2 regions of the Rhizobium sp. TH2 genome follow, and region 1 is predicted to be linked to the other one. Evidence: riboswitches for the same ligand, from Rfam matches in the RefSeq annotation. Region 1 holds a riboswitch; the other holds the start of a gene.

Region 1 (3,968 bases):
AATTATCGATCACGGGTTCGGCGGCGCGGGCATCGGAGGCGGTCGAGAGCGGAGCAAGATCGATGATGATGTGCTGGTACTGGCCGCGAAGCTCCGACATGAAGGTCTTGGCGCGATCGGAATTGAAGAGACTGGCCGGCTCGACCGTGCGATCCTTCAGCACCATGGGCAGCAGGGAAATATTGCTCCTGGAATCATAGAGCAAGGTTTCGTCGGTGCTCTTGTTCTGGAGCACGGCGTCGACGAGGCCCTGTTCCGCTTCGGCGGCGAGCCAGTCGCTCAGGCGCGGGTCGCGGGCATTGCCGTCGATCAGCAGCACGCTGCGGCCCTGGTTGGCGAGGTGGGCGGCGAGGTTGGCGGCGATGATGGTCGCGCCGTCGCCGGCAAGCGCCGAGGTGACGCCGGTCACCGTGCCCTGCCCATCCTTCTGGTGGCCGATCAGCGCCACGGCGGCCGAGCGGATCGTTTCCCCGAAGACCGAATAGGATTCGAGCACCGAGCGGCGGGCAGGTTCGGGCAGCGGCGCGCCCTTGCCGATCGTCATGGTGCCGAGATTTTTGGTGCCGCCGCGCGGCAGGTAGCCGAGGAAGCGGATCCCGAGCGCCCGCGCAATGACATCGCCGTCGCGCGCGCCACGGTCGGTCAGTTCGCGGAAGCCCGCTATGGCGCAGCCGATGACGGCACCCAGGATGGCGCCTACCGCGACGAGGAAGGGCACACGCGGCGCCATCGGTGCGGCGGGCAGCCGGGCATCACTCATGACGACGACATCCATGCCGGGCAGTGCGCGGGCGATCATCATGTCCTGAAGCTTCGCCTGCAGTGCGTCCTTTGCCGGGCCGCTCGCGCGGTCGATCTCGCTCTGCAGCGCCGCGCGCATGCGCGAATTGGCCATATCATTGTCCTGCGCGATCTTCTGCTTGAACGCCTCGGCAAAGGCCTGCGCGACTTTCTGGGCGACTGCCGGATTGGGATGGGTGTAGGAGATCGCGGCGACATAGGTGCGGCCGACGCGCGACGCCTTCACATTGGCCTGCAGGGCGGCTACGACCTGATCGAGATCGAGCTTCCTGGCGGCTTCGTCTGTCGAGGCCATTTTCATGCCCAGGCGGGCGCCGATCCGTGCGATCAGTTGCCTGAGGCCTGAAGCCGCAGGCTTGGCGAAGTCGGCGTCGTTGACTAGATCCAGCCGGTCGGCGACGATGGTCGCGACCGAGGCGGATCTCGCCAGTTCGAGCTGGGAAAGGAACTGGCCCTCCTCTTCGGGCGTCGTGGTCTCGATGCCCTGACGGACCGGATCGGCCGCAGGGCCGGAGCGCACCATGATGGTTGCGGCCGAGGAATAGACCGGCACCTGGCTCTGGGCATAGATGAAGCCGAGAACCGCGCCAATGATCGTGAGAAGCGCCACGATCTTCCACCGACGACGAGCGACGGCGAAAAGCTGTTCGAGAACGTGGAGGTCGGGATTGGCAGTGGCCGGAAGGTTCAAGGAAACACCCTGTGCTCGAAGAATTTGATGTGGCTATTGGGGTATAGAGGCAGGCCGCGGCGCAATCAAGTTCGGGCCTGCGTCGGACTTGCAGGATCACGGAATGTCGTCTACGTCTCACCTGCCCGCAATCATGCGGGCGATGATCTCAGGGCGGGGTGCGATTCCCCACCGGCGGTAAGTGGAGTATTCCACAAGCCCGCGAGCGCTTTCCGGCCTGCCGGAAAGGTCAGCAGATTCGGTGTGATTCCGAAGCCGACGGTATAGTCCGGATGGAAGAGATCGGTTTGCCTTCAGCACCCGTGCGCGCATGGGTGATCGTCGGCGTCCGCTTGCCCTGATTCATGCGTTGGGAAAGAAAGGACACGACCATGAATCTTGAACTATCCAATATCGAACAATCCAGAATCACATCCTCGCGCCGCATTGCGTTCGTCTCTGCGCGCTGGCACCGGGACATCGTCGATAATTGCCGCGATGCCTTCGCTACGGAGATCGCCGCCCTCACCGGTGGGCGCTACGAGATCGACTATTTCGAAGTGCCGGGCGCCTTCGAGATTCCGCTTCGTGCCAAGCGGCTTGCACGAGGTGCGCGCTACGACGCCGTGATCGGCGCGGCGCTGGTGGTGGATGGCGGTATCTACCGGCATGAATTCGTGGCGCAGGCTGTCATCAATGGCCTGATGCAGGTCGGGTTGGAAACCGATGTGCCGGTGCTCTCGGCGGTGCTGACGCCGCATCATTTCCACAGCGGTGCCGAGCACCAGACTTTCTTTGCCGAGCATTTCCGCGTCAAGGGCCGGGAGGTGGCTGCCGCTTGCCTCGCAATCGTCGAGGAAGCCGGCGCACTCAAGGCTGCGGCGTAAGAACGAAAAAACCCGGATGCTCGCGCATCCGGGTTTCCTTGCCATTGCTGGCGGAAGAGATCAATTGCCGTTGACGGCGTCCTTCAGGCCCTTGCCTGCGGAGAACTTCGGAACGTTGCGGGCCGGGATGTTGACCTTTTCACCGGTCGACACGTTGCGACCGACAGAGGCTTCGCGGCGGCTCACGGAGAAATTGCCGAAACCGACGAGACGGACATCGCCGCCCTTCTTGAGTTCTTCCTGAACGGCGTCGAACACGGCGTCCACTGCGGAGGCCGCGTCGGTCTTGCTCAGACTGGACTTCTCTGCGACTGCTGCCACGAGTTCACTCTTGTTCATGTTTCCACCCCTTTCCTAGCTGGTTTGAAACGACTCACGTTGTTCTTGGGGCAGTTAAAGACTTCGACTGCCCGACCGCAACCCTGATACAGAAGTTTCCCGAGAAATCCAGCCTGTTTAGACGATTTTTCATAAAGAAATGGCCGGTCTGGAGACCGGCCATCCGCAATTTTGGGTCAGTTTGCCGCCAGAGATACACTCGCTGGCCAGAACCTGACAATCTTTCCGCTCAGTGAGCGATCGAAAGTCCCGCATCATCGACGGCGCCCGGCTTTACCGGTGCGGGGTCGAATGATTCGTTCCACTCGATCGCCACGGGCTGGCGAGCAAGCGCATGTTCGAGAACCTCGCCCACGCGGGAGACCGGAATGATCTCCATATTGTTCTTCACATTGTCAGGAATATCCGCCAGATCCTTGGCGTTATCCTGCGGGATCAGAACCTTCTTGATGCCGCCTCGCAGTGCCGCGAGCAGTTTTTCCTTCAGGCCGCCGATCGGCGACACCCGGCCGCGCAGGGTGATTTCACCCGTCATCGCGACATCGTGTCGGACCGGAATGCCGGTCATGACCGAGACGATCGCCGTGACCATGCCGATACCCGCCGACGGGCCGTCCTTCGGGGTTGCGCCATCCGGTACGTGTACGTGGATGTCGCGCTTTTCGAAGAGCGGCGGTTCGATGCCGAAATCAAGCGCCCGCGAGCGGACATAGGATGCCGCCGCCGAGATCGATTCCTTCATCACGTCCTTGAGGTTGCCGGTGACCGTCATGCGGCCCTTGCCCGGCATCATCAGCGCCTCGACGGTGAGCAATTCGCCGCCGACTTCGGTCCAGGCAAGACCGCTGACCACGCCGACCATATCCTCGCGTTCGGCTTCGTCATGACGGAAGCGCGGCACGCCAAGATACTGGTGCAGGTTCTCCGTGGTCACGTCGACCTTCAGCACCTTGTTGCGCAGAATTTCGGTGACCGCCTTACGGGCAAGCTTGTTGAGCTCGCGTTCGTAATTACGGACGCCGGCTTCCCTGGTATAGGCGCGGATGACTTCCATCAGCGCTTCATCTGATATCGAGAACTCCTTCGGCTGCAGCGCGTGGTCGCGCATCGCCTTGGAAAGCAGGTGCCGCTTGGCGATTTCCAGCTTCTCGTCTTCGGTGTAGCCGGCAATACGGATGATCTCCATGCGGTCCATCAGAGGTGCAGGGATATTCAGCGTATTGGCCGTGGTCACGAACATGACGTTCGACAGGTCATATTCCACTTCGAGA
Region 2 (3,968 bases), on a different replicon from region 1:
GTTTGCCGACGAATACATCAGGAAGTTCGGCGTGAAGGGCCGCGGCCGCCAGAATGCCGGAGAGCTCTCGGGCGGCAACCAGCAGAAGGTGGTGCTGGCCAAGTGGTTGGCGCGCAAGCCGCAGGTCGTCGTACTGGACGAGCCGACGCGTGGCATTGACGTGGGGGCCCGCTCGTCGATCTACGATCTCATCATGGATTTGGCGCGTCAGGGGGTCTCGGTGATCGTGGTCAGTTCGGATCTCGAAGAGGTACTCGGGGTCTCAAGCCGTATCATGGTCATGTCGCAAGGCAAGCAGGCCGGCATCCTGAAGCGGGAAGATGCCAACGATGTCTCAATCATGGAACTGGCGACCAGCTAAAGCAGGAGAATTTCATCGTGTCCGACATCGCTCTCAATGCGCCGAAACTATTCGATCTCTCCGGGAACGTCGCATTCGTGACAGGTGCCGGCAGCGGCATCGGCCAAAGAATCGCCAAGGGGCTAGCGCAATGCGGGGCAGACGTTGCCCTTCTCGATCGCCGCACCGACGACGGATTGGCGCAGACGGCTGAATTCATCAGGAAGACCGGGCGTCGCAGCATTCAGATCGCCGCCGATGTGACCAGTGGCGGTGCCTTGAATGAGGCGGTTGCCCGTACGGAGGCCGAGCTTGGTCCGCTGACACTTGCCCTCAACGCAGCCGGCATCGCCAACGCCAACCCGGCCGACGAGATGGAGGAAAGCCAGTTCCAGACGATGATCGACGTCAACCTGAAGGGCGTTTTCCTCTCTTGCCAGGCGGAAGCGCGCGCGATGTTAAAGAACGGGCGCGGATCGATCGTCAATATCGCGTCAATGTCCGGAGTGATCGTCAACCGGGGTCTCAATCAATGCCACTACAACGCCTCGAAGGCCGGCGTCATCCACATGTCGAAGTCGATGGCAATGGAATGGGTCGGCCGTGGCATTCGCGTGAACACTATTAGCCCGGGTTACACGGCCACACCAATGAACACCCGGCCGGAAATGGTGCATCAGACAAAGCTGTTCGAGGAGCAGACCCCTATGCAGCGCATGGCGACGGTGGATGAAATGGTCGGTCCCGCCGTTTTCCTGCTTTCGGGGGCAGCAAGCTTTGTCACTGGCGTGGACCTCCTGGTCGATGGCGGCTTCTGCTGCTGGTAAAATATCATGAGGCCTCTTGCATTCCTTTGCAGGAACTCTTTATTTAGACGTGTTCTCAGGGCGGGGTGAAAGTCCCCACCGGCGGTATCTGGAGAAATCCAGGAGCCCGCGAGCGCTTCCACTCACGTGGAGGGTCAGCAGACCCGGTGCGATGCCGGGGCCGACGGTCATAGTCCGGATGGAAGAGAACAACGTCTGCAAAACCGCTCCTCATCGAGCGGGTGCGGGCTTGTTCGCCCAAGGGATGAATAGCGGCTGCGAAGTCGCGGTTTTACGCCGATGTCGGCAACCCTTGAAAGGCTATGGAATGAAAATCTCGAAAATTGAAGACGCAATCGCGGTGCTTGCGCGGGGCGGCATGATTGTGGCCGTGGATGACGAAGACCGGGAGAACGAAGGCGACATCATCGTCGCCTCGGATGCGGTGACGTCGGAAACGATCGCCTTCATGATGAAGCACGCGCGCGGGCTGATCTGCGTTGCGATGGAAGGAGGGCGTCTCGACGCGCTCGATATCCCCCTGATGGTTCCCCGGAACACCGAGCTCCACAAAACGGCATTCACCGTGTCCGTCGATTATCTTCCGGGAACGACGACCGGCATCTCGGCGGATGATCGGGCTGCGACCGTGCGAGCCTTGGTGGCTTCCGGTTCACGGCCGGCGGATTTCGCCAGACCGGGCCACATCTTTCCTCTGCGGGCACATCCCGAGGGTGTGCGCGGCCGGCCGGGCCATACGGAGGCGGCGGTGGATCTCGCGCGCCTCGCCGGGAAGTCTGCTTCAGGGGTAATTTGCGAGGTTGCCAATGACGATGGGACGATGGCGCGCCTTCCCGATCTGCTGGTGTTCGCTGAAACGCACCAGCTTCCGCTAATCACCATCAAAGACCTGATCGCTTTCGTCGAGGGGCAGGTCGCGGTTGGCGCCGCGCAGGCTGCCTGACCATTTCATTTTCGTTTTGGCAGGGATGCGCACGTGAGCCTGCGTATCTCTGCAATCCGGGGCTGTTCGGCTAGGCGCGCAGATGGGCTGCCTTCTGCCAAGCCGGCTCCCTTGCATCCGTCGTAACATGCGGGTCCACAGTTCGAATCCCATCAAGCCATTTGAACGTTTATGCTGCTTTCACCCGCCGAACGGACATTCTGTCAGCATCGAAAGCTTTGGCTGCTTTGCGCCCCCATAGTGGTCATCGAGCCACCGGCCGCCGTTGCTTGCAAAACGGACATGACGCAGTGACAACGCGGTCTTAGTTGCGCCAAAAGCCGCCATTCCGCCCCATGCGGGTGATTAGATCACGAATTCCTCCTCGTACGTCTGAGGCTCCGGAACGACCGTAACCTCCACCGGAACGATCCAATTGGCCGCGTAGCTCTCGCAGTCGGAACGCTGGAGGTCGGGCTGCACGCACCCCGCCCCATCGATCGCGCGACATCGCAGTATACGTCGCCCCACTTCCTCAGGGGTCCAAATGTACTCCCACAAGCGCCATGCATAGGGACGTTCTGTTTCGAGGAGCCTTCCCTCACGCCAGCCCCTGCCATCTCCGGTGCAGACCTGCACCTGCCGGATAGCAGCCTCGCCGCTCCAGCTGGCTCCGAATATCCGATACGGTTGGCCGACGATGAGACGCGCCCCCTGCACGGGACGCGCGATCTGCGCTTTGACCTCCATCTCCGCAAGGGGGACCAGCCTGGGTTCCCCGAAGCTGCGCTCCCAACGGAAATAGTCGCGCGCCTGCCAGTAGCCAAGGAACGGTTGCTCCACAACCGTGATATGCGTGATCCACTTGACCCAAGCCATCCCGAACCAGCCACCCACGACCGCGCGTAGCGGGTAGCCGTGATCGCGCGTCAACGGCTCGTCGTTCATCGAATAGGCAAGGATCGTGCTGTCAGCGATGGCCTTCTCCAGCGGTAAACTGCGCGCAAAAGCGATGGGGCCGGGAGAAGCCGTTTTCTTGTTGGAGTCGACGACGCCGCTGTCGGCGCCTGCGAGCAGAACCTCACATGCGGTTCGCTTAACGCCCGCCATTTCCAAAATCTCGCGCAGAAGAACACCTGTCCACGCGGCATTGCCGACGGCTCCGTTCTGCCACTGCAACCCCTCCTTCGCCGGCACATAGTAGACGCGCCCGTTCCCTGCACACTCGACGACGGCGGTGAACGTCGTGCTCCGCATCGCCTTGATGCTGTCGAGGTCAAGTTCGATCGGCCGCTCCACCGCCCCGCCAACGCGCAATCTCCAGTCTCGCGCATCGAGGTCCGGCGACGGGAAATGGTTTCGCACGAAGAACAGCTCGGTTGGGATCAGCCAATCGGAGAGCGACGCAAACGGAAACTCGATGTTCTGTGGGGATTTCTGTCGAACTATTAGACTGGGTTGGTGTGGTGTCGGCATCGTCCTCGTCTCCCCTTTCAAGAGCACGACGTCGGCTCTCGGTCGCGCGAATTCCGGTACGATCACACCGCCCCTCGCAGTGCGTCTGTCGCATTCCGCCTTCGGGCCGCATTCTAGCACATACCGCACATTCCTCGGATCGACCTCGAACGGCAGCAAAGCGCCCGAATGCTGCTATTGGCCCACGTCTCTTTCGCGCCCGCTTGTCGTTCAGGCACTACCGCTGGAGAAGACCAGCAACATATTGTTGGTAGGCATCTCGATCGTCTCGCGGAGATTAAGTCCAGCGGCCTCACCCACTTGTTCAAGATCAGCGATATCACGCACACCCCAGGATGGGTTGCGCTCCTTCAGAGCCGCGTCGAAAGCAGCGTTCGAGGGGGCGTTGTGCGCCCCGTCGCGC

The links. Region 1 has a riboswitch for FMN ahead of IHQ71_RS10285 (6,7-dimethyl-8-ribityllumazine synthase). Riboswitches for the same ligand answer to the same signal wherever they lie in the genome.
Region 2: another riboswitch for FMN. It lies ahead of ribB (3,4-dihydroxy-2-butanone-4-phosphate synthase); the one in region 1 lies ahead of IHQ71_RS10285 (6,7-dimethyl-8-ribityllumazine synthase).

What each region holds. Positions count from the first base shown of each region.
Region 1 is NZ_CP062231.1:2,053,214-2,057,181, reverse strand. It holds gene IHQ71_RS10290 (Wzz/FepE/Etk N-terminal domain-containing protein) at 1-1,492, opposite strand, end outside; FMN riboswitch at 1,633-1,780, shown strand; gene IHQ71_RS10285 (6,7-dimethyl-8-ribityllumazine synthase) at 1,864-2,358, shown strand; gene hupB (DNA-binding protein HupB) at 2,419-2,697, opposite strand; gene lon (endopeptidase La) at 2,927-3,968, opposite strand, start outside.
Region 2 is NZ_CP062232.1:174,975-178,942, forward strand. It holds gene IHQ71_RS29685 (sugar ABC transporter ATP-binding protein) at 1-361, shown strand, start outside; gene IHQ71_RS29690 (SDR family oxidoreductase) at 379-1,167, shown strand; FMN riboswitch at 1,215-1,361, shown strand; gene ribB (3,4-dihydroxy-2-butanone-4-phosphate synthase) at 1,475-2,110, shown strand; gene IHQ71_RS29700 (sulfite oxidase) at 2,456-3,565, opposite strand; gene IHQ71_RS29705 (class I SAM-dependent methyltransferase) at 3,776-3,968, opposite strand, start outside.